One region of the Pseudoalteromonas sp. Angola-4 genome, then DNA from elsewhere that is predicted to be linked to it. Evidence: predicted binding sites of a transcription regulator. Region 1 holds the regulator's gene; each other region holds the start of a gene.

What was found. The regulator LexA, encoded in region 1, represses DNA repair genes until DNA is damaged. The targets are predictions, from matches to a motif close to TACTGTATNNNNATACAGTA.
Region 2: PSH48_RS00940 (YebG family protein) is a predicted target of LexA. The motif match lies at 4,442-4,461, and genes of this name have one in related genera.
Region 3: dinB (DNA polymerase IV) is a predicted target of LexA. The motif match lies at 4,033-4,052, and genes of this name have one in related genera.

Annotation. Positions count from the first base shown of each region.
Region 1 covers NZ_JAQREK010000015.1:29,729-37,309, forward strand. Annotated here, with positions in the region: gene PSH48_RS15630 (hypothetical protein) at 1-150, opposite strand, end outside; gene PSH48_RS15635 (S41 family peptidase) at 150-1,769, opposite strand; gene PSH48_RS15640 (endonuclease) at 1,878-2,537, opposite strand; gene PSH48_RS15645 (VOC family protein) at 2,664-3,014, shown strand; gene PSH48_RS15650 (hypothetical protein) at 2,989-3,705, opposite strand; gene PSH48_RS15655 (DUF7218 family protein) at 3,849-4,100, opposite strand; gene PSH48_RS15660 (hypothetical protein) at 4,332-4,712, shown strand; gene PSH48_RS15665 (PaaI family thioesterase) at 4,723-5,163, opposite strand; gene lexA (transcriptional repressor LexA) at 5,341-5,958, shown strand; gene coxB (cytochrome c oxidase subunit II) at 6,431-7,567, shown strand; gene ctaD (cytochrome c oxidase subunit I) at 7,567-7,581, shown strand, end outside.
Region 2 covers NZ_JAQREK010000001.1:199,984-207,564, forward strand. Annotated here, with positions in the region: gene PSH48_RS00915 (LysE family translocator) at 1-441, opposite strand, end outside; gene PSH48_RS00920 (multidrug effflux MFS transporter) at 438-1,631, opposite strand; gene PSH48_RS00925 (hotdog fold domain-containing protein) at 1,815-2,288, shown strand; gene PSH48_RS00930 (bactofilin family protein) at 2,296-2,787, opposite strand; gene PSH48_RS00935 (M23 family metallopeptidase) at 2,777-3,940, opposite strand; gene PSH48_RS00940 (YebG family protein) at 4,079-4,393, opposite strand; gene PSH48_RS00945 (ComEA family DNA-binding protein) at 4,739-5,035, shown strand; gene PSH48_RS00950 (DUF6170 family protein) at 5,047-5,349, opposite strand; gene dsbB (disulfide bond formation protein DsbB) at 5,351-5,869, opposite strand; gene fadR (fatty acid metabolism transcriptional regulator FadR) at 6,392-7,105, shown strand; gene PSH48_RS00965 (peroxiredoxin) at 7,341-7,581, shown strand, end outside.
Region 3 covers NZ_JAQREK010000011.1:103,465-111,045, reverse strand. Annotated here, with positions in the region: gene PSH48_RS13660 (methyl-accepting chemotaxis protein) at 1-974, shown strand, start outside; gene PSH48_RS13655 (M17 family metallopeptidase) at 1,194-2,729, opposite strand; gene dinB (DNA polymerase IV) at 2,969-4,021, opposite strand; gene PSH48_RS13645 (acyl-CoA thioesterase) at 4,498-4,920, shown strand; gene PSH48_RS13640 (aldo/keto reductase) at 4,987-6,039, shown strand; gene PSH48_RS13635 (ABC transporter substrate-binding protein) at 6,194-7,072, shown strand; gene PSH48_RS13630 (fumarylacetoacetate hydrolase family protein) at 7,029-7,581, opposite strand, start outside.

The DNA of each region.
Region 1 (7,581 bases):
GCCGCCCTTTGCTTTTATAATCGCTTGCTGGAGCGTGGCTATAACGCCTGGGTTTACCTCGGTAAGTAGTGCAGGCTTAGCAGTGGCATTACTCATACTGTTACATCCTCCAATAAATAATAAGGTTAATATTGCCAGTAGTTTAGCCATTACTTATCCTTATTTAACGTAGGCCAGGTTAAATCCATATTGCCACGGTTAACGTTATTAGGTGCGTTTAAAGGTAATAGCTGCTTGCTATCGCCAGCAGCGCTTTGTACTTGCTTTTTAATACTCGCAGAGGCGGTGCTAACAGGGCACGTGCCGTTATTATCAATATGATAAAGCGCAGTAGAGAGTATCCCTTCGTTTGGATCGCCTAATTGATTATCAAAGTCGTCACTGACTACACAGCCTTTTACATCAGCATCAAACTGCGGTGTAGGCGTTGGCGTAAAGCCTGCTGCATATTCACCAAACCCTTTACTGTTAATACCGCTAAATTGAATGGTGTAATAGGTGGTGCCACAGTTATGTGTTGGGGTAAAACCGTATGGTTTACCGCAGGTTGTGTCGCCAATGAGCACTACTTCGGCGTCAATGCCTTTTAAGCCATTAATAAAGGCTTCTGAGGCTGAACACGTACCCGATGTACTAAGCACATACACCTTAGATAGGTTTAAATCGGGGAGGCTTTCGCCAGTGCTAAAAAAAGTTGAGTAATCAATTTCTTCATCTATAAACGGAAAAGGCGACTCTACCGGTTGTTTATCGTTTTGCTGAGTTTGGTAATAAATACGGTTTTGAATGTTGGCGCTGCCCGCCACCATGTAAGCCAGCTGCGAAGAAAGCGCTAATAAACCGCCTCCGTTATATCTAAAGTCGATAACAAGCTCTTCTACGTTATCGGTTTTAAATTTATTAACGGCAGCAATTAAGCCTTCTTGGGCAATACCTATATGGCTATTAAACTGCATGTACCCTACGCTAGTGCCATTTGCAGTGGTAATGGTTTTTACGTTTTGTACAGGTGTTTGCTCTATGTTGCCGGCAGTTACGTTAAAGGTTTTTTCAGCGCCATCGTTACTGCGCACCACGATGGTGTGCGAGTCGCCATTAGTGGGGCTAAATAAGCCTTCGTTTAAGGTATCTACGCCTGCTTGTGTGCTGGTATTAATGCTTACGCCATCAACTTCAAGTACGGTATCGCCACGTTGAAAACCAATTTGGCTTGCTGGTGAGTCGTCTTCTAGGTAGGCAACACGTAAAATTCTATCAGCTGGGTCGCCAATAAATGCCCAATTTATACCATAGCCTGAGGTTACACCTGATTGCGCTTCTTGGAAGTAGTCCTCAGAAGGCTCTGAAAAATGAAAATTATCTTTTTTAGCGCCAGAATCGGTTAGTTCTTCGGTTTTTAGTTGGGCAAAATAATCGGCCACTGTAGCAAAGTTTTCAGGGTCGTTATCGGCTATTTCATCATACCAAAGGTAGGTTTCGTCACTCCACGAGCGAAGCCAAAGCTTTTCGTAAAGGGCCGAACCGGCTTGGTCAGGGTAGGGCTCATTATTATTAAACGGATCGTTACCTGTGCGTGGGTTTTCGCAAAAGTTTTTTAACTCCTCCGATGGCTCAAATACACCTGCCGTCCAAGTTGGGGCTGTGCTTGCAGGAGGTGTGACGACTGGGTCGGGCGTTTCATTCATGCTGCTACCACCGCCACAGCCCACAAGCGTTAGGCTTGAAAGTGCAGCAATAATAGCGAGTGTTGCTTTATTGTTTTTAAACATACAAAACTACTTTTTGTAAATAAGTTGTTTAAAATACTACAACACCCGCCCATTTATTCAACGTATTAGCCCCTAAATTATGTAAATGAGTGTATACATTTAGGTGTACTACAGCTTACTTGCGCTGTTTTTATCTGCAAATGCTTGTTTTTGCCAAGCATAAAATAGCTTTTGTTGTTTAGCTGATATTTTTAAGCCGTATGTTTTTTGCATATAAGCGTAGGTGTCGGCAATGCGCTTACGGGCATAAAAAGGAGGCTCTACAACGCGTTGTTTAAAATTAACCTTTACTTGGCAGCGGCCATATTGGGTAGCGTTTTCGCTAAGCATACCAAAGCGATAGTTAGATCGATCTGCGTTAATTTCGCCAATAGCAGGGGCTAAATTGTTTATATCGGCTTCCATTTTTCTAAATTTAGCACTGACCTTGCGACAGTTTTTACGACCACCGTTTTGCCAGCATTGTAACTGGTGACCAAATTCCCACGCCGGCACTATATGCTCCCACTCTATACGCAGCGCACGTACATTAACCTTGCCAGAGGAAGTTAACGTATTACGCGGAATATAACCACAGTTGCTAGGATCGGGGATTAGCTTTTTACCTTGTTTTTTAATGTCGCAGCCGCAGTAAAGGCTTTTGGCGTTTTCGGGTAGGGTTTTAATTAAGTGCCTTTTAGCCGTTGAAAAACGGGTAAATTCTTCACTCGATGCAGAAAAACAAATACAACAAGCCACAAAGGCCAAAATAAATTTAAGCATATCCATCACATACGTGAACTACAGGAGGCGCTAGTCTAAAGTTTTGCTGCTAAAAGATAAAGCCTGAACAAATTTTAATCCGCTATGCTTAGTACACTCTATACTGATATAAAAAATAGCGAGGAGATGACTATGCTAGGTGCTTTTTCAATAAGTTTAACGGTTAAAGATATTAGAGCCTCAAAAGCGTTTTACGAAAAGCTGGGCTTTAGCGAGTTTGCAGGTGAGATAGAGCAAAACTGGCTAGTGATGAAAAACGGTGAGCATTTAATTGGCTTGTTCTCGGGTATGTTTGATAAAAACATGCTGACCTTCAATCCTGGCTGGGATCAAAACGCACAAACCGTTACAGAGTTTAAGGATGTTGATGCGCTTAGCGAATATTTTCAAAACGCTCATATCCAGGTTGAACCTGTGGGTGATAAAAGTTTTATTATTACCGACCCAGACGGCAACCCTATTTTGATTGACCAACACGTGTAAGTTTTTTTAGCCTAACGTTTTGTATTAATAAAATAATACCGCATAAACAAAATAGTACGCTGGTGGCTGCAAAACTGATGAGAAGCGGGTTGTTAAAATCTTCACGCTCGTCGTAATCCATTATGTGTAGCATCCAAAAAAAGTCGAATATGCGCCATAGTGTGCTGCGAACGGTGATAACTTTGCCGTTAATTGCATTTAAATACAGCGTGGTATTAAAGGTGTCGTTAAATTGTACTTGCCACACATTTGTTTTGTATCCCACCTCTCGAGTGCCTTGTTTTAAAAGCGTTGTGTTAATTGGCTTAGCGTCGATGAGTAAATGCGCTTGTGCATTAGCGGTAATTTGTATTTTAGTGGGTGGCTGAAAAGGGCGCCCCGTTAAACCATTAAAGCTCTGCTGCTCGTCAGTATTAATAACAGTAATAAGCGGGGTCGTTAAAAAGTGCTCAAATACTATTTGCATGGGGTTAGGCACTTGGGCAGTAATATTATCGAGTGATGTGGGGTAGTCTGCTTGAGTAAATGGGTTTGTAAGTGTGCGCTTAGCAAGGTGCTTACCGTGTACGTATTCAAGTGGTATCGCGCTCATTACTAAGCCGCCTAAAAGCCAAGCTAAAATTTGTAAGGCAAGTAAATAGCCTAGCCACTTATGTAGTTTTCGAGCGCGCTTAAATAGTTGTTTTCTCATTTTGTGCTTCTTATTATTTTTAGCGTTAGTGTATTACAGCAGCCCATGCTTTTACTGCGGCATTTTGTCGCAGTTATTCATAAGCTTACTCTAACTTTATAAAAATAATAAAAAGGAGCGGTAAAAAATCAGTGAGGCTGTGTTTAATGCTCACGTAAGGCATTTATTAGCCCTTGTTTGCTCATTTTTGAGCGGCCGCTAATGCCGAGCTCTTTAGCTTTATTGTACAGCTGCTTTTTAGTGCGCTGCTCATACTTTGAGGCTTTGCCGCCTTTAACAGCGGTTTTATGAGTATTGCTATTAGCAATGCGCGCAGCTTTTTGTTTGCTCATGCCTTCATCTCGAAGCGCATCGTATTGATCGTCGTTTTTAATTTGCGGGCCATGATCTACCATAATTGTCCTCCTGAAGCGTTTAATTACGCAGTGTGTGTATAACTTTCATACATAAACGGTAAAATTAAGCGTAACTAGCCTAACCCGTTTTATAAGGCAAATTAGATGCCAATGGCGTTTAAACAGGTATTTTCTATTAATAAAGCCATGTTTAGCGCTTAGTTGATTTGGTATAAAAGTAAAACTGCGTTAAAGTTTGCGATGAAACTATAAGAGGGTAAAAAGCAGACAATGTCGGAAATTCAATTTTTAAATGTAGATCTAGAGCTTGAGTCTAAACAAGATATTAGCGCCCTAGTGGCAGACTTAAAGAAAAACGCGATGGTTTTGCATTATGACAAAGACGAATATCGTCAATTGGCGCGTATTGAAGCCTCAGGTGATATAACCACGCCAGACAAAGCAATCAACCACTTATGTGAATTAATAGAGTCGTGTTCACGTAATGCGCTTAAGCAGTGGCTAAGCTGTTCGCGCAGAACGTTTGATATAGGCTTTGAGTCGGGCACGTCACCTAAGTGTTTTAACCAAGCTCTACATGCAGATACACTACTACGTATATCTGCCATTGGCGCTGGTATGGAAATAACGATTTACCCTATCGAAAAGTAGCCATAGTTAACTATTTGCGCTCGACAACCGCTGCGGTCATTTTTGATACGCAGCAAAGCTCGCCGCGGCTATTGGTTATTTTTATTTCCCATACAGAACTGCGCTTACCAATATGAAATGCACGAGTAACGGCGGTTAAAGTGCCATTTCGAGAGGCCTTTAAGTGGCTGGCGCTAATTTCCTGTCCAACACAATAAAATTTTGTAAAGTCCACTACAAAGTTAGCGGCGTAGCTTGCTACGGTTTCAGCAAGTACCACATTTGCGCCACCATGTACCATACCAATAGGATTATGATGCTCAGGAATAGCAGGCATGGTAGCCACTAGGTAATCATCTCCTATTTCGGTTATTTCTATGCCCATGGTTTTCATCAGCGTGCCTTGGCCGTTTATTCCCTCATCTAACTGTTTGCAAAGCTCTAATGTGATGGGTTGATGCCAAATACTCATAATTACTCCTTTATATTGAAAGCAAATTTATAGCATTTTAAATACTGAACGTCTGCAATTACCTAAAATTTATCCAGGCGCGGTGTATTTAGCTATTTTAAAGCACAATTTAAATTTGCGATTTTTATTTAACTGTATATACTCACAGTTAAATGTACTGTATGGAAAACCAGTTGTATGCGACCATTAACTAAACGCCAAGCTCAAATACTCGAACTAATAAAAGTTTTTATTAAAGACACTGGTATGCCTCCTACACGTGCCGAAATTGCGCAAACACTCGGTTTTAAAAGTGCCAATGCTGCAGAAGAGCACTTAAAAGCGCTTGCCAAAAAAGGTGTTATTAAAATGAAACCAGGCGCAAGCCGTGGTATTCAATTGGTTGAAGAAGAAGAGCCAGAGCAACTAGGTCTGCCATTAATAGGTAGAGTTGCAGCGGGTTCGCCTATTTTGGCGCAAGAACATGTTGAGAGTCACTGTAAAATAGACCCACTCATGTTTAAACCAGCCGCCGACTTTTTACTGCGTGTTAACGGCATGAGTATGAAAGATATAGGTATTATGGATGGTGACTTGCTTGCCGTACACCGTACTCAAACAGCAGAAAACGGCCAAGTTGTGGTTGCACGAGTAGATGAAGACGTAACCGTAAAACGCCTAGAAAAAGCAGGCCGAAAAGTATTATTACACGCCGAAAACGAAGAGTTTACGCCAATTGAAGTAGACCTTGAAAACGAATCGTTTAATATTGAAGGGTTAGCCGTTGGCGTAATAAGAAATGCCGATTGGATGTAATTTTTAACTATTTTTAATTAATATTTATAAATGCGCACTTTTTAGTGTGCATTTTTGTTTTAAAAACAAACCTTCCACCGTCTCAAAACGCCCTAAAATTATTTAGGCTGTAAACTTTTTTTCACTCATACTTTTATCTTCCTAAGCGTGTTACATCCCTTAATTTTGCTCGTATCTTGGCTGTTAAATAACAATTTAATACGCCGTCATTTAGTCAATACTAAAATATCACTTGATTGTTTTTTATACTAAAACTTGCTTGTTGTACGTTTTTTAGCTAATCATTAATGTGCTGGACTAACAATAACTCACAGCTTTTTAGTTATGAGAACACACAATATACACAAACCTTTTGTTGTCCTAGCGATACCAATCAAAAATAAGATTGGTTAAAAAATAAAAATAACGAATTGGCGTTTAAGCCGTATGCCTCTTCGCTTTGCATTCGCAATAGCATCAAAGGAGCCGTCACATGGGTAAACTGACCTCTACCTTGTGGCTTGTGTTGATTATGTTCCCGCAGCAAGTGCTGGCTAATAGCCAATACAATATGCGCAAGGGCGTAACCGATATAAGTAATAATGTATATCAGCTACACATGACCATATTTTTAATATGTTGTGTGATTGGGGTGATAGTGTTCGCAATAATGTTTTGGGCACTGATTCATCACCGTAAATCTAAAGGGGCAGTTCCTGCCCAATTTCATGAAAGTACCAAAGTAGAAATTCTTTGGACTGCCATTCCGTTTGTTATTTTAATTGCCATGGCAATCCCTGCCACTAAAACCCTCATTGCGATGGAAGATGCCAGTAAGGCCGACTTAACCATTAAAATTACAGGGTCACAGTGGAAGTGGCATTATGAATATATGGGCGAAGACGTAGAGTTTTACTCTATTTTATCTACCCCTCAAGACGAAATAGCCAACCTTGCTAATAAAAACCCTAATTACTTACTTGAGGTTGATAAACCTTTAGTACTGCCAATTAATCAAAAGGTGCGTTTTTTAATGACCTCTGATGATGTTATTCACTCTTGGTGGGTCCCCGATTTTGCCGTTAAAAAAGATGCCAACCCGGGGTTTATCAACGAAACGTGGACCAACATTAACGAAGAAGGTATTTACCGGGGACAGTGTGCAGAGCTGTGCGGTAAAGATCATGGTTTTATGCCCGTGGTGGTTGAAGCTAAATCGCAAGAGGACTTTAACGCATGGCTTGCAGATGCTAAGCAAGCTAAGCAAAAAGCCGCACTTGCTGATGCAGCATTGCTTGAGACAACAATTCCTAAAGAAGAGCTAATGACACTAGGTGAGCAAGTGTATATGGCAAGTTGCGCTGCGTGTCATCAACCTACTGGTATGGGTTTACCGGGCGTATTTCCTGCGTTAAAAGGCAGCCCCATTGTTTTGGGTGATATAAAAGATCACATTGATGTAGTGATTCATGGCCGCCCAGGAACTGCAATGCAGGCATTTGCAAAGCAGCTCTCAATTAAACAACTTGCAGCGGTAATTACCTATAAACGTAATGCGTGGGGTAATGAAACGGGTGATGTCATCCAACCTAGTGAAATTCAGGCAGCACTTGATGCGGAGGCGAACTAATGAGTAGCATAGTA
Region 2 (7,581 bases), on a different contig from region 1:
GTCTACAAACTGCGGGATAAAAGCAATAAAAAACAACGCGACTTTAGGGTTTAATACCTCGGTCATCATGGCTTGAAACATGACATTTGGCTTTTTACTGGTGCTTACATGGGGCTTATCTTCACTAGCGTAATCCGTGGTATTTGGCTGCGAAAAAGTGCTTTTAATCATCACAAACCCTAAATAGCACAAATACGCCGCGCCTAAGTACTGTACTGCGCTATAAGCGGTGGGCGAGGCTTTTAACACCGCGCTTAATCCAATAACAGCAAAAAATGTGTGTATTACTCCACCTAAAGCAAAGCCAAATGCGCTTTGCATACCTGCCGCTCTGCCACTGGCAAATGTTTGCGCCATTAAAAATGCGTTTGATGGCCCAGGGGCCACCGCCATTAAAAAGCTCGCCAGTAAAAATGATGCTAAAAAATCAGGGTTGATCATGTATTTACCGGGTGCAATGTATGGGCTTTTTTACTCATTAAAATTAACCAAAGTGGTGCCAGTAACAATAAATGAAAAGCAATTAGCCAAGGTGTGTTAAGGCCTAAATATTGCGTTAAAAACACAAGCACACTAGCGCCACTCATTTGCATAGCACCAATTAAGGCAGAGGCTGTACCGGCTTGTTTTGGAAAGCGCGATAACGCCATACCGGCCGCAGAGCCTAAGCTCAGGGCAAAGCCAAGTGCTGCAATTAAAATAGGTAGCATAAGCGCAATGGCCGATTCTATATGGCTAAGTGCAATCATTAATATGCCAGATGACACCAATACTGTAACCCCAACGCGCAGGGCTTTTTGGCTATTACGTTTAATATAAATGGGCGTAATAAAGCTGGCTACAATACTTAATACGGCATTGAGCGTAAACCAAAAAGTAAAGTCGGCAACAGTGCCCCCTAAGTGCGTAATTATCCACCCAGGTGCCAAGGTGACATACACAAGAATTGCCGACATGGCGACCATACACAGTAAGCTATTAAATAAAAATATCGGTGTTTTTAATATTGGCACAAAGCGGCGTAAGTCCAATATATGCCCTTGGTAGTGACTATCAGCAGGGCGGGTTTCTCTAAATAAGGTGAGCGTAATGACTAGGCCCGCTAACGCAAATAAGGTTAAAAACATAAAGTTCATGCGCCAGCCAAATTGCACGGTAAGCCAAGCACCTAAAATAGGCGCAAGCGCAGGAATAAAACACACTATTCCATTTAAATAGGTAATCATTTGCCCGCTACGTTCGCTGCCGTATTTATCACGTACAATAGCAAAAGCAACAACAAACGTAGCACATGCGCCTAACCCTTGCAGAGCGCGTGCAAACATTAATACAGCAAAAGAGGGCGCCATGTAGGCAAGCAAGGCAGAGCCTGCATACAAGCTAACACCTACAACCGCTACCGGCTTTCGGCCAAACTTATCAGCAAGCGGCCCTGCAATTAATTGCCCTAAACCCACAGTAAGCATAAAAATAGCCACTGTTTGCTGAACCTGTTGTTCGGTTACGTTAAATTGCGTGGCAATAGTTGGAAAAGCGGGAAGATAAATATCAATTGCCATAGGGCAAAATATTACGAGTAACGCTAAGATGAGTAATAAAATTAAGTTAGGTTTAGCGGGCTGTGTTTGCATTAGGTCTCCTTTTGCTGGCTATTTTAGGTGCCCGCATATAAAAAAGAAAGGGCTTATGAGTGAGCCACGCTTTATTGTGATAAATATTTCATGACATTAGGATTAACAGCACAGTGAATTGCGCTTTTTTTAACTGGTCTGATGTGTTAATTTGAATTTATAAACACAAAATGGGAAATAACAATGAGTAATAAATCAGCCCTTTTAAAAACCTGGCTTAAATTTAAACGCTTACCTTTTGGCAATTGGCTGTTTAGCAAAGCGGTATGCATAAAAGCCCCGTATTTTGGCTCAATGAAACCTTACGTGCTCGATTTAAGAGAAGGGCACTGTAGCGCTGTCGTAAAAAACCGCCGTAGTGTGCATAACCATATTGGGACTATTCATGCTATTGCACAATGTAACTTAGCTGAGCTGTGCGCTGGTGTAATGGTAGATGCCACCGTGCCTTATAAAACGCATCGCTGGATCCCAAAAGGAATGACGGTACACTATTTAGCAAAGGTTGATACCGATGTAACTGCTATTGCAGAAATCGACTTGCCTCGCCAATGGGTAGATAAAGAAGATTTAGTGGTGCCAGTTAAGCTTTACAATACCCGCAATGAACTGGTGTTCACTGCAGATATTACGATGTACATAACCGAAAAAAAGTAATGAGCTCTTAATTAGATTTGGCTTTATCAGCGGCTTGCTTATTAACAAATGACAAGTCGCTATCAGCATCATCAAGCAAAGTTTTTACTTCTTTAGCCGGCTTTAAATCTTCGCTAATAAGTTCCGGTTCTTCTTTTTCAAAGCGCTGTTTTAAGCTGCCTTCAATAATGGCTCCAGCATCAATACTTAGTGTATCGTGAAAAACATCGCCATGTACGTGAGCGCTGCTTTGAATATTCACTTCACTTGCGTTTAGTGAGCCAATAATTTTGCCTTTTACAATGACACTTTTAGCTTCAACCACACCTTCAACAATGCCGGTAGAGCCAATTACCAGGTGCTCTGCCTTTATATCGCCATCAATTCGGCCATCTAGCTGCACTTCGCCTTGGCTGGTAAGTGTGCCAGTTAAGCGCACATCTTCAGAAATAATAGAAGGGGTATGATTTACTCTTTTTAACGTAGTTTGACTACTTGGTTGCTTTTTTTTACCGAACACGAGAAAGCGCCTTTGTTATTTTTAGAGGATTGACATGTTTGTCATCGAGTAACACTTCATAGTGTAAGTGGGTGCTGGTACTTCTGCCAGTACTGCCCATTAATCCAATTACCTCATTTTTAGCAATTGTTTGGCCTTTTTTCACTTTAATTTTATTTAAGTGGCCAAAACGGGTGACCAAGCCATTTTTGTGCTCTAGCTCGATAAAGTTACCATAGCCGCCATTTTTACCAGCGCGCAATACACGTGCATCAGCAGGGGCAAAAATTTCGGTTTTATGCCAGCCGGCTAAATCAACACCTTTGTGAAAAGCGCGGCGGTTGTTCATCGGATCTTTACGTAACCCAAAGTTGCTCGAAATATAGTATTTAGCCGCAGGCAAGGGCAGTGAGTTAGGCAGCTCTGTTAAAAAGTTTTCAAGGTTGTTAAGTAATAATAGCTTATCAACAATGGCTAAAAACTGCCCTGGTATTTTAGTTTCGTCAAATACATCTAACGGGCCACCTTGCGCACTGGTTTGTGCGCCCAGTGCTAAATGTTGTTCAAGGGCTGATTCTAAGCCTGCGCCTTTTAACATCGCTAAAATTGCATCATGGCGTTTATTAATTTGCGCATCAATAAGCGCAAAATTGTGCTCGTAGTATTTATTTAAGCGCTCGTAACGTGCGGCAAAAGTGATTGGCGTTAGAAGGCTGGCATGTTTGTCTTTCGGCTCTTCATCTACAAGTGGTTCATGAAACTCGCCTTTGTCTTGATTAACAGGCGACTCAAGTTGTTCTTCTAGTTTTATTGTCTCTTTACTAATAGATGCGGGGAGGGATTCAATCATACCTTGCAAAAGTGCTTGCTTTTGCTCTAGTACAGCAAGTTGTTCTAATTGCTTAGCGTGCAGTGCTTTTTGTTCTTGGACCTGCTTTTGCCACACTTGTTGTTTGTCAATTTGGCTTTGTTCTATGTCGGTAATTTTATTTGTTTGGCTATAAACACGAAAACTAGAAATACCGACCCAAGTAATAGTGCCTAAAATAAGCAGTACTGTAAAAAGCTGAAACCAAGGCGCCAAAACAACATGCTTAACTTCGCCATTTTGACGAATAAGCAACTGACGGGCTGGGAAAAATTTTTGGTAAAAAGACTTAATAAATACTGACATGGCACATAAACACTCGCTATTAACCGGATTAATGTATCAATTTCAGTCTAAAAAGCCAGAAAAAATTTGTAACTGTTCAAAAATTAATAAAAAAGGGCTGCTATTTAGTAGCAGCCCTTTATTTAAAATAGTCACAAATTAGCTAGCTTGTTGCTCGTCGTTATCTTTTATTGATGCTACGTTGTCGGCTTTTTTAGCTTTAGCTGTACCTTTTGTTGTGGGCTCTTTTGCGCCTTTTAACACCGCCATAAAGTCATCTTTACTCTTTGCAATTTCAAGCGCAAGCGATTCAACCTGTTGCTCGCTCAGTGGCACATCTACTTTTTCCAGCATTACTTCAAGCGATTCTGCTATATCGAGCATTTTGTCATAGGCATCCGCTTCTTTTTTAGTAGTAAACGTCATTCGCTCAACTCCGTTTCGTTCTACAACATATTTAACAACAACAGCCATGATCTCTCCTGCTTGATTGCGTGGTAATGTGGTTACTGACCCGTAGGTCACTGTTTTTATATACAGTAAATGTTTGTGTGTAAAATTGCAAGTATTCGGTGCATTTTTAGCTTGTCATCAATTTGACAAAAAAGCGTAACTTTACTTTAGTTAAGCAATCACTTGTTGTACCAGCTGCATTTTAGGTTTTCGGATTTAGGTGATTATGCACTGGAAATAATATAAGTGATGCGCGTTGCTCCTTATTTAACATTATTTCCTCAAATAAAAATTAAGCACATGTTTAAAGCCAAATTAGCCGTTTAACTATAACGCTTTGGTATAAACAAAAATAAGGAATAACAAATGAAAAATCTATTAACGCTACTTATTATTAGCTTTTTAAGCTTTAGCGCGTTTACCCACGCTAACCCTGTTGAAGATAAGCCTATGGTTGAAATGCCGCAAGCGCCAGTTATTAATATTAATAGTGCCGACTCAGAAATGCTGGCCAAGTTGCCTGGTATAGGTAAGAAAAAAGCGCAGGCTATTGTTGATTACAGGGTTGAAAATGGTGAATTTTCCCAGCTGAGCGATTTAACTAACGTAAAAGGAATAGGTAAAAAGCTTGTAGCTAAACTAGAAGGAAAAGTGTCTTTATAATAGGCAGGGCGCTAAGCGCCCTGTGAATACTGCTCAAGTGCTTTGGCTAAATATTTTTTAGCGAAGTTTATTTCAATCGGGGTGGTTAAAAGCGGGTAAAACAGGCCACCTAAAATTAAAAAGGGAATGAGTTCCCACCCTTTAAAAACAGTAAATAACAAAAACAATGGGCTGAGCAATATCAGCTTTACTATTCTTAATAACACTCTATCGGTGGCAGGTAGCATACTTAGCGCAATAGCAACAACGGCTTGTCGCTGCCTCACTTTAAGGTGCTTTAGTTCAGGCAGCTGACTGGTAAAAAACGTAAACATATTAAATAGTCTTTTTAGTAAGTAAGCGAGTGGTAACAAGTACAAAAAGCGTGATAGTAAATAACGCAAATAGTATTTCCATCCATGCTGGCATACTTAATCCCGCAAATTGCCAATCGATATTACCGCAATCCCCTGTGGCTTGAAAAAAGCTTGGGATCCATTCATGCAATGGCATAAATGAAGGAAAGTTTGGCTCAAACTCACAGCTAAATGCAAAGGGATCGGTGGTTGTTTGCATTTCAATGTGTTCACGTGCAATAAAGTAACCCCACACACTTGATACACCCCACACTAAATAAGCGATAGCGCGTACTAATTTACTTTGTGGTTTAGTTGCGCCAATAATGCCTGCCCCTAATAAGCCTAATACCGCAGTTCGCTGATAAATACACATAATGCATGGAGCAAGTCCCATCTGGTATTGAAAAAACAGTGCGGTGACTTCTAATAAAAATACAATGCCTGTAAATAGTAGCCATGGAGTACGTTGAGTAGGGAGTTGTGCTAGCCAGTTCATAAAAAATCCGCATTGAAATAAGACGTTGAATTATGTACTAGGATAAAGTAACGAGCAACAAAAAGGGTAAAAAAGCTACCGAAGTCGCTTTTTTTAAGATGAAATTAATAAGCGGTTATGGCCAATCCTATTTAGGGAAAGGTCAAGCTTAATTTGCTAAGTAAACATGTAATATAAGATTGGTACGCTAAAAAGGCTTGATTAAACGTTACAGTTAACAGGCTCTGCTGTATGCAATATTTTGAATGTGCTTGTTGCCGCACACGGGAATTATTGTAGTAATGCAATGGTGAAGCAAAAACAGCAATAGTATTAATGTACCTACTATGAATAGGGTTAATTTATTTAGCTAATTAGGCCTAATTTAAGCATGTTGAATTTTATTATTTACTATTGCGAAATTTTCAGCGGTTGGTTGGCACTTATATCAACGAGTTTACTTGTTAGTTATATTTCATCTGGTACAATCTGTCAGTTATTCGTATAAAACGATGAGTTGTGATTAATTCGAGTGGGAATTGAATGAGAATTTTTAAAGCTAAAAGCCCAGCAGGATTTGCTGAAGAGTATATAGTTGAATCTATCTGGAACGGCGATTTCCCTCCAGGTTCAATTCTACCTGCAGAGCGTGAGCTTTCTGAGTTAATTGGTGTAACCAGAACAACCTTACGTGAAGTACTGCAACGTTTAGCACGCGATGGCTGGCTAACTATTCAGCACGGCAAGCCAACCAGAGTGAATAACTTTTGGGAAACATCGGGTTTAAACATACTCGAAACGCTGGCGCGCTTAGATGAAGACAAAATGCCAGAGCTGACCGATCAATTATTATCTGCACGTACTAATATTAGTGCTATTTATACCCGTGCGGCGATAAAGCTTAACCCTGAGCGTGTTATTGAGATTTTATCAAAAAGCGATGAACTTGAAGACACTGCGCAAGCTTTTGCAGATTACGATTACAAAGTACACCACGAATTAGCTGTCGCAGGTAATAACCGCATTTACGTACTTATACTTAACGGTTTTAGAGGGTTTTACTTTAAAATTGGTTGTCATTATTTCTCAGACGCAGGCACTCGCCAGTTAGCACGTCAATTTTATAAAGACCTAACAGTATTGGCTGAAAACCGTGAGCATGATGGCGCGATTTCAATGATGCGTAAGTTTGGCCATCAAACCGGTGAAATCTGGCAAAATATTAAAGGCGATATGCCTTCCGACATCATGGATTAGCCCATTTTTAAAACCTGCAAATGCAGGTTTTTTTATAGGCGTAATAAAGTTTTAATATCTGTTCGGTATTTTCGATTGTGCACATCGCTAAATACGATTGTTCTTTTTTCCTTATTAAATTTAAAATTCCACGTAATTATGTGTTGGCGCTATTGTTTTTTAATTTTTAGCGCCCATATAAGTATCAGCATTGCGTATGCAATCGACAACAAACTCAAAATATTTGGAGAATAAAATGGGTGTATTAGTAGGCCGCCAGGCACCAGACTTTACCGCTGCAGCTGTACTAGGTAATGGTGAAATTGTAGATAGCTATAACCTTCATGAAACAATTAAAGGTAAAAAAGCAGTAATCTTCTTTTACCCACTAGATTTCACGTTTGTATGTCCTTCAGAACTTATCGCTTTTGATAAGCGTTACGAAGAATTCCAAAAGCGTGGCGTAGAAGTAATTGGTGTTTCTATCGATTCACAAT
Region 3 (7,581 bases), on a different contig from region 1:
CCGCAGACATGATGAAAAACATATCGCAAGGTGAAGGTGACTTAACACGTACGCTAAACGAATCGGGCAATGATGAAATATCAGAGCTGTCACGCTCTTTTAATTTATTTGTTTTAAAAATGCGCGAGTCGTTAGTACATGTATCGCACAGTGCTGATGATGTAAGCCGACACGCTCACACGGTGGATGAGTCAAGTAGAACAAGCCACTCCTTTATTGAGCTACAAAACGACAGCTCCACACAGGTAGCTGCCGCCATGGAGCAAATGACGCACCAAATTCATGATGTGAGTCGTAATGCCGACGCCGCAGAACAAGCTGCCAATGATGCAGCGGACAATGCCTCAACCGGTAAAAACGTGGTAGCGAATACCATTACCGCTATAGAAACACTCTCAAGTAATATAGAAACAGTGAGTCAAGTAACTGAAGATTTAGCAAACGAAAGTAACAATATAGGCTCTGTGCTTGATGTGATCAGAAGTATATCGGAGCAAACAAACTTACTTGCACTCAACGCTGCTATAGAGGCGGCTCGTGCAGGCGAGCACGGCAGAGGGTTTGCAGTTGTTGCCGATGAAGTGCGCACATTAGCCAGCAGAACAGGGCAAAGCACAGATGAAATTCAAGCCATGATCACTAAATTACAAGAAGGCGCTAAAGCGGCAGTAGAGGCGGTAAAATCAAGCCAAGCACTGTCGGTGACGACGGTAGAGCAGGTTTCATCTGCCGATACATCGCTCAATGAAATAGAAAGGCTGGTATCTATAATTACCGACATGAACAGCCAAATAGCCCGAGCCACCGAGCAGCAAACGCAAGCCGCTGACGAGGTTAATTTACGTATTAACGAGCTATCTCAATCAACCGAGCAATCACTAAATAATACAAAGCAACTTACCGATGCCAGCGATAACCTTAAACAAAGTAGCCAAGGGCTTTCGAGCGTGGTTAATCGCTTTAAATTAAAATAATTAAAAAACAAAAGCCCTGAATTAACAGGGCTTTTTATTACATAAGCGTTTTTAGCTTATACCATTTCGCATAATTAAGTGATCTATTTTTAGGATGGAAAAACGTGTTGATGGCTAGGCAAAAAATTTGCTATTTAGTTGTTCTAAATGAGAATTTTTTAACACAGATAGCGACACGTTTAGCCCCGAAAAATGATTAAGTATTATTGCGGATTGGTATTACATACAGTAGCGTGCAAATAAGCTCGTTACTGATGCTGCGGTTGGCTTGCCGTGCTGCCAATCACCGCCTTCAACACCACTACCAGCAATGTCCATATGTACATAAGGAAGCGGCTGCTCAGAGTCGTTACCGTGTTTATCAAGCCCACCAACAACGGCTAAAAACGCCATAGGGAATTGATGCCCACGGGCTGTAACAGCAGAGGCCGCATTATTGCTTGATAAAACATCATCAGCGAGGGTACGCGGTTTGATAAAGTCGTAATCTTCACGGCGAGAGCGAGAAACCTCAGCTGCATCTGCCCATAAATCACCACAATCCGCTATTTGACGAGAGGTATTAGCGCTACGTGCAGGTCCGTTTTCAACATATGCTCCGTAAGGGCCCATAGCACGTGCCGCATGGCCTGTAAGGGTTGCCACGGTGAACAGTGTTGGGTTAACTTCACCTTTAGCTACATCTTTCATTTCGCTAAGTAGGTCACCCATAGCTAAACGCCCTTCTGCATCGGTGTTACCAATGCGTACACGTACGCCTTCACGGCTAGTGATAATTTCATCTGGTACAAAACAATCTGAGCCAATTGAATTACGGACCACAGCTAAGTAAGAAATAACTTTAACGCCTTTAGGTTGGTAATCTGCCACGGCTTTCATAAAGCCCGCAACGGATGCAGCCCCACCTTTATCGCGGCTCATACCCGCCATGTAACCGCCTACTTTTAAATCGGCGCCGCCGGTATCGTATACTAAGCCTTTACCAACAAACATTAGCGTGCGCGTTACTTCACCTTCTGGAACGTATTCTAGCTTAACAACACGTGGATGATGGCGCTCAACCGCATAAGATGCGCGCGCAACAGTGCTAAGCATAGGGTAGTTTTTATCTATCGTGTTAATATCGTCAATCACATCAACCGCTACTTTAGAGCCTTTAAAAAGCTCAACACAGTAATCAGCAAAACGTGGTGGCGCCATACGTTCAGGCTCAGTACCGCATAAGTCACGTGCTGCATATTGCCCTGCTGCAATTGCATTTACAGCTTTAACTGTTTGCTCATTTGCATCTATTAAACCAATTTGCGTAATAGGCTCAATGCTTTCGCCGTGGTATTCGCGCGCCTCTAAAGGTTGCCATAATGCTTGGCATGCGCCTAAATACGCCACTTCTAATGCATGCTGGTAACGCGCATCTGTATGTAATTTTGGTAAGTAAATAGCAGGGTTTACACTACCCGCGGCTTTTGCTTCGTTAATCGCTAGCTTAGCGGCATCAAAGTAGCGTCTTACATCATCGTAATCGCGGTTAAGCGGCCCAGTAGGCGCTAAAACAACGCGTACATTATCAACCACTAAAAACGTAACTTGTTTACCAATACGAGAATCTACTTTAGCGTGTGATTCGATAGCATCACTTAATGAGTTATTGGCTAATTGAGAAAAGTCATCACTAATTATAATAAGTGCATCGTGAGAAAATGAGTCAAAGCTTGCACTAAGTGATTGTGCAGCTATCGCTTGAGGATATGCCATAAGTAAAACTCCTGTTAGAAAACATAAGGGGCTATTATCGTTGATATAAAAACACAAAACCAGCCAACTGCGATCAGCTCATTTTAATCTGGCAACTTGGTTTTACAGCTAACTAAAGTGACTCAGTGTTTTAAGAAGAAATTAACAACCACTATATAGTTTTTTGTAAAGGCAGCCCCTGCTTATACCACGTTTAAATTACTTTGCTAAAGCACTCTAAATTGCAAAAAAGCGTGTAGTTAATCAAGAATACTCAGTTGCAAATTTAAATTAGGTTCATTTTTAACACCCACTCCAATACCTAATAAACGCACCGGTTGCTGCATACCGCGTTGATACGCCTTAGAGAGTAATTCAGTAAAAATAGCAGTATTTAATTGATGATGAGCTTGATCCGCTGAGGTAACAACAAAGTTTGCAAACTTCACTTTTACACTTAGCTTATTAATACGATTTTGTAGCTGTTGCTTATTAAGGCGCGCTGTTAGCTCTTCCAGTAATTTAGGTAACTGATCTAAACATTCTTGTAAGCTATTTTTATTGTATTCATAGGTGTGTTCAACACTAAGGGATTTACGCACTCGCTCAGTGGTTACTTTACCAATATATTCGCCAGCACATTTTTGATAAAGCGATACACCAAAATTCCCCACGTGCTGCTGCATCCAATTAACGCCTTTCTCGCGAACGTCTTTACCTGTGTATAACCCCTTTAAATTAAGCTTTTCGAGGGTTACTTTGCCCACACCAGGGATTTTACCTAGCGGTAAATTATTTAAAAACGCATCAACTTCATCCGGCAAAACCACAAATTGGCCATTGGGTTTATTTTCGTCACTGGCTATTTTGGCAATAAACTTAATGGGGGCAACTCCGGCAGAGGCGGTAAGACCGGTATCGTTATAAATATCTGCTCTAATTTGCTGAGCAATAAGCGTTGCGCTGCCTTTGCATGCGGTGCTGTTGGTTACATCTAGGTAAGCTTCATCAAGCGACAGCGGCTCTATTTGGTCGGTATAGCGTTTAAATACAGCGCGTATTTGGTTAGAAATTTCTTTATAAACCGCCATGCGCCCGGGCACAATAACTAAATCGGGGCATAGTTGCTTAGCGTGGTAGTTAGACATAGCCGAGCGAACACCATATTCGCGCGCTATATAATTTGCTGTAGAGAGCACACCACGACGGCTATTACCACCAATCGCTAAAGGCACACTGGCAAGTTTGGGGTTATCGCGCATTTCAACCGCTGCATAAAAGCAGTCCATGTCGATATGAATAAACTTTTTCATTACCACATAACAACTGTTTATTTATACAGCCATTATTAAGGATTCACTTTAATTAAGCAAGTCCATTAAAGCCTGTTTAACTTGCTAAAGTTAAAAGCGCTACTAGGTGTAGCGCGTTAAACCGTGCAAGCTTTAAACAGCTTTTTTAAAACGGCTGCTTAAAGCGCTTTGATTTTTTAAAGCAATGTAGCCAAAAAACAAACTCCAATAAAAACCCCGCAGCTAAAAGCATTATGCCGCCGGAGGCATTACCCATTGCATAGCAAGCAAAAGACGCTATAAAAACTAAACTGGCTAAAGCCCAATTAATTATATTTTGCATGTGTGTTCTCGTGTGTGTGTTGTCTGTGTTATTTAACTGTAGTCCTAAAAATAAATAGGTACAATCATCTTATAAAAAAACATGGCATTTATTGTCTTGAGCTACAAACACCATATTGATAACCTCATTCATTTAAAACTAAGAGTACACATACATGCAAAGGTTCAAAGATCAGCACCCTATTCATACCGATATCACCGTAGCATGGGCCGATATGGACGCCCTACAACATGTTAACAACGTGGTGTACTTGCGTTATTTTGAAATTGCGCGTATCGATTTTCTAAATAAAATAAATCAGTTTGATACGATAAAACCAGGTGGAATAGGCCCGGTGATTAGTGAAAACAATATTCGCTATAAACGTCCAGTGACCTTCCCTGATACCTTAACCGTAGGTATTACTATTTCAGATATAAAAAGCGACCGTTTTATGATGAATTACTCTGTATTTAGCCATGCTCAGCAAGCTATTACTACCACAGGCTATTCTCAAGTTGTTATGTTTGACTTTAAAACAGGACAAAAAGCGGCGATTTCAGAGCCATTACTATCGGCACTACACCAATTCGCTTAAGTAGGCTTATTGCGAATTGGTATTAATTATCCACTCTCAAGATCTTACATAATTTAAGGATTTTAAATGCAATACAGTCCGTTAGGCAGCAGCGGTGTTGATGTTTCTAGAGTATGCTTAGGCAGCATGACTTGGGGTAAACAAAATACCCAACAAGACGCCGATGAGCAAATAGCTTATGCCTTGGCACAAGGCGTTAATTTTATAGATACTGCCGAAATGTATGCCGTTCCTCCTTCACCAGAGACCTACGGTAAAACAGAGCAAATTATAGGTAACTGGCTAAGTCGCAATGCGCAAAAGCGCAGTGATATTGTATTGGCGACCAAAATTGCAGGCAATGGCTTGTCGTGGGTACGAGATGGCGGCGATATAACACGCAGCGCTGTCATTGAGGCCGTAGATAACTCGCTTAAACGCCTACAAACCGACTACATAGAATTATACCAATTGCATTGGCCTAATCGCTCTACCCCACATTTTGGCAGGCAGTGGCCAGGTAAACTCACTTTTAGTGACGTAGATACTGAGCAACAACAGGCGGGTATGCTTGATATTTTAGAGGGCCTTGATGAGTGTGTTAAAGCTGGGAAAATAAAATATTGTGGCCTTTCAGATGACACCCCATGGGGCATTAGCCAATTTTTAAATTTAGCAAAAGCGCATAACTTACCGCGTATGGTGTCTATTCAGAACGAGTTTAGCCTAGCGCACGCTAAAGATTGGCCCTACTTAATTGAGCAGTGTATCCATGAAGACATTGCTTATTTACCTTGGTCGCCGCTTGCTGCTGGCTTGCTAACGGGTAAATACCTAAACGGCGCGCGCCCAGCGGGCTCGCGTTGGACATTTATGCAGCGCAATGGCATTTTTAGAGATACCCCTAACGCGCAAAAAGCCACGCAGCGTTATGTAGAGCTTGCACACGCAAGCGGCATAACCCCAGCCCAATTGGCACTTGCTTGGTGTAATCAAGTCGATGGCGTTACCTCGTCAATTATTGGTGCGACCAGCATGGCCCAATTAAAAGAAGACATTGACGCTTTTAGCATAACTTTAAGCGACGACACGCTAACTGAAATTGGCACTATTTTTAAAGATTACCCGCAGCCATATTAAACCCAAATAATAGGCAGTTTTTTTTACTGCCTTTTTCTCTCTTACATTTGAACATATACAAAGTAAAACTATACTAAAGTTACCTTAAAATGATTGTTTTTAGTGAGTTATGCTTAGAAATGTAATTATATTTTTCGGTGTGCTAGGTGGTTTAATGCGTTACGGGTACGCTGACAATACTCACCCAATTGAAGAAATTGTATGGTTACAAAGTTACACGCCCCCGTTTCATATGGATAAAGATTCGCATGCGCCGCAAGGCGGTATTTGTGACAACCTCACCGAGCAACTAATTAACAGTATTGATGATGTAAAACATACGCGACTAATCGTGCCGCAAGAGCGAATTAATAAGCACTTAAATGAAGGCGATAATGTATGCTTTCCGTGTGTTATTCATAAAAAAACGGCCAATGGGGTGTTACAGTTTTCTACCCCAACCACAGTTTACCCGCCTTTTTCGGTTTTAACCACTCAACAACTTGCCCCAGAAATACACGCGAAGCATGGCAGCCCGATTAAACTTATTCATTTATTGTCAGACGAGCAATATGTGTATGGTCAAGCCGCAGCGCGCAAGTTTACTTCAAAAATTAATAAAATAATCGAAAACACCACGGTGTATCATAAAGCATCGCTAAGCTGGAGCAGCGAAAATGAAAGCCAAGCTGTTATTGCTCGCTTAAGTCGCGGCTTTTTAGATTACACAATAGACTACCCGTTTATGAGGGATTATTTTGTCAACCACAGTAAGTTTAAAAATATAGTCAGTTTACCAATTGAAGAAGACCCCAGAGAGTTTGTTTTAGGGGCTATAGGGTGTGCAGTAAGAGCACCGAATGATTTTGCTACCAAGGCGCTTAATAAAATAAATAAAGCGCTACATAAGCAGGTATTACAATCGCCTGCTTATATAAATAGTCAGCGTTTTTGGTTAGAGCAAAGTTTTCCGCAGTTTACTAAGCATTACCAACAGCAAATACTTAATCCTATTGCGCCTGCCAACTTTGCGATAACAAGCAGGTCGAATTAGCATACAAGCTTACTGTAAATACGCTGTTTGCAGGCACTTCCCCTACGCCTGCAGGCGTTCCTGTCATTATTACATCGCCATTTTCTAAGTGCATAAACTCATTAATTTCACTTAAAATATCTTTAGGCTTATGTATCATAAATTGCGTATCGCCTTGTTGAATAACGTTATCGTTAATTTTAAGCTCAAACGTAAACGCCTGCTCAGCATCCGCTATAGCGACAAAGGGCGTTAATAATACCGAGCCGTTAAACGCCTTGGCGCGCTCCCACGGTAACCCTTTATTTTTAAGCTTACTTTGCACGGTACGTTTAGTTAAATCCAACCCTAAACCTACGCCTGCCAACTCATTATTTTTAATAACAAAACACAGCTCGGCTTCATAGTGCAGTGTGTCGTTATTGTGCGTAGCAAATAAGGTAGACGAAAGCGCACTGTTCGGTTTATTAAACAATACCATTTGATCTGGTAGCTCATTATTAAGCTCAGCAATATGCGCGGTGTAATTA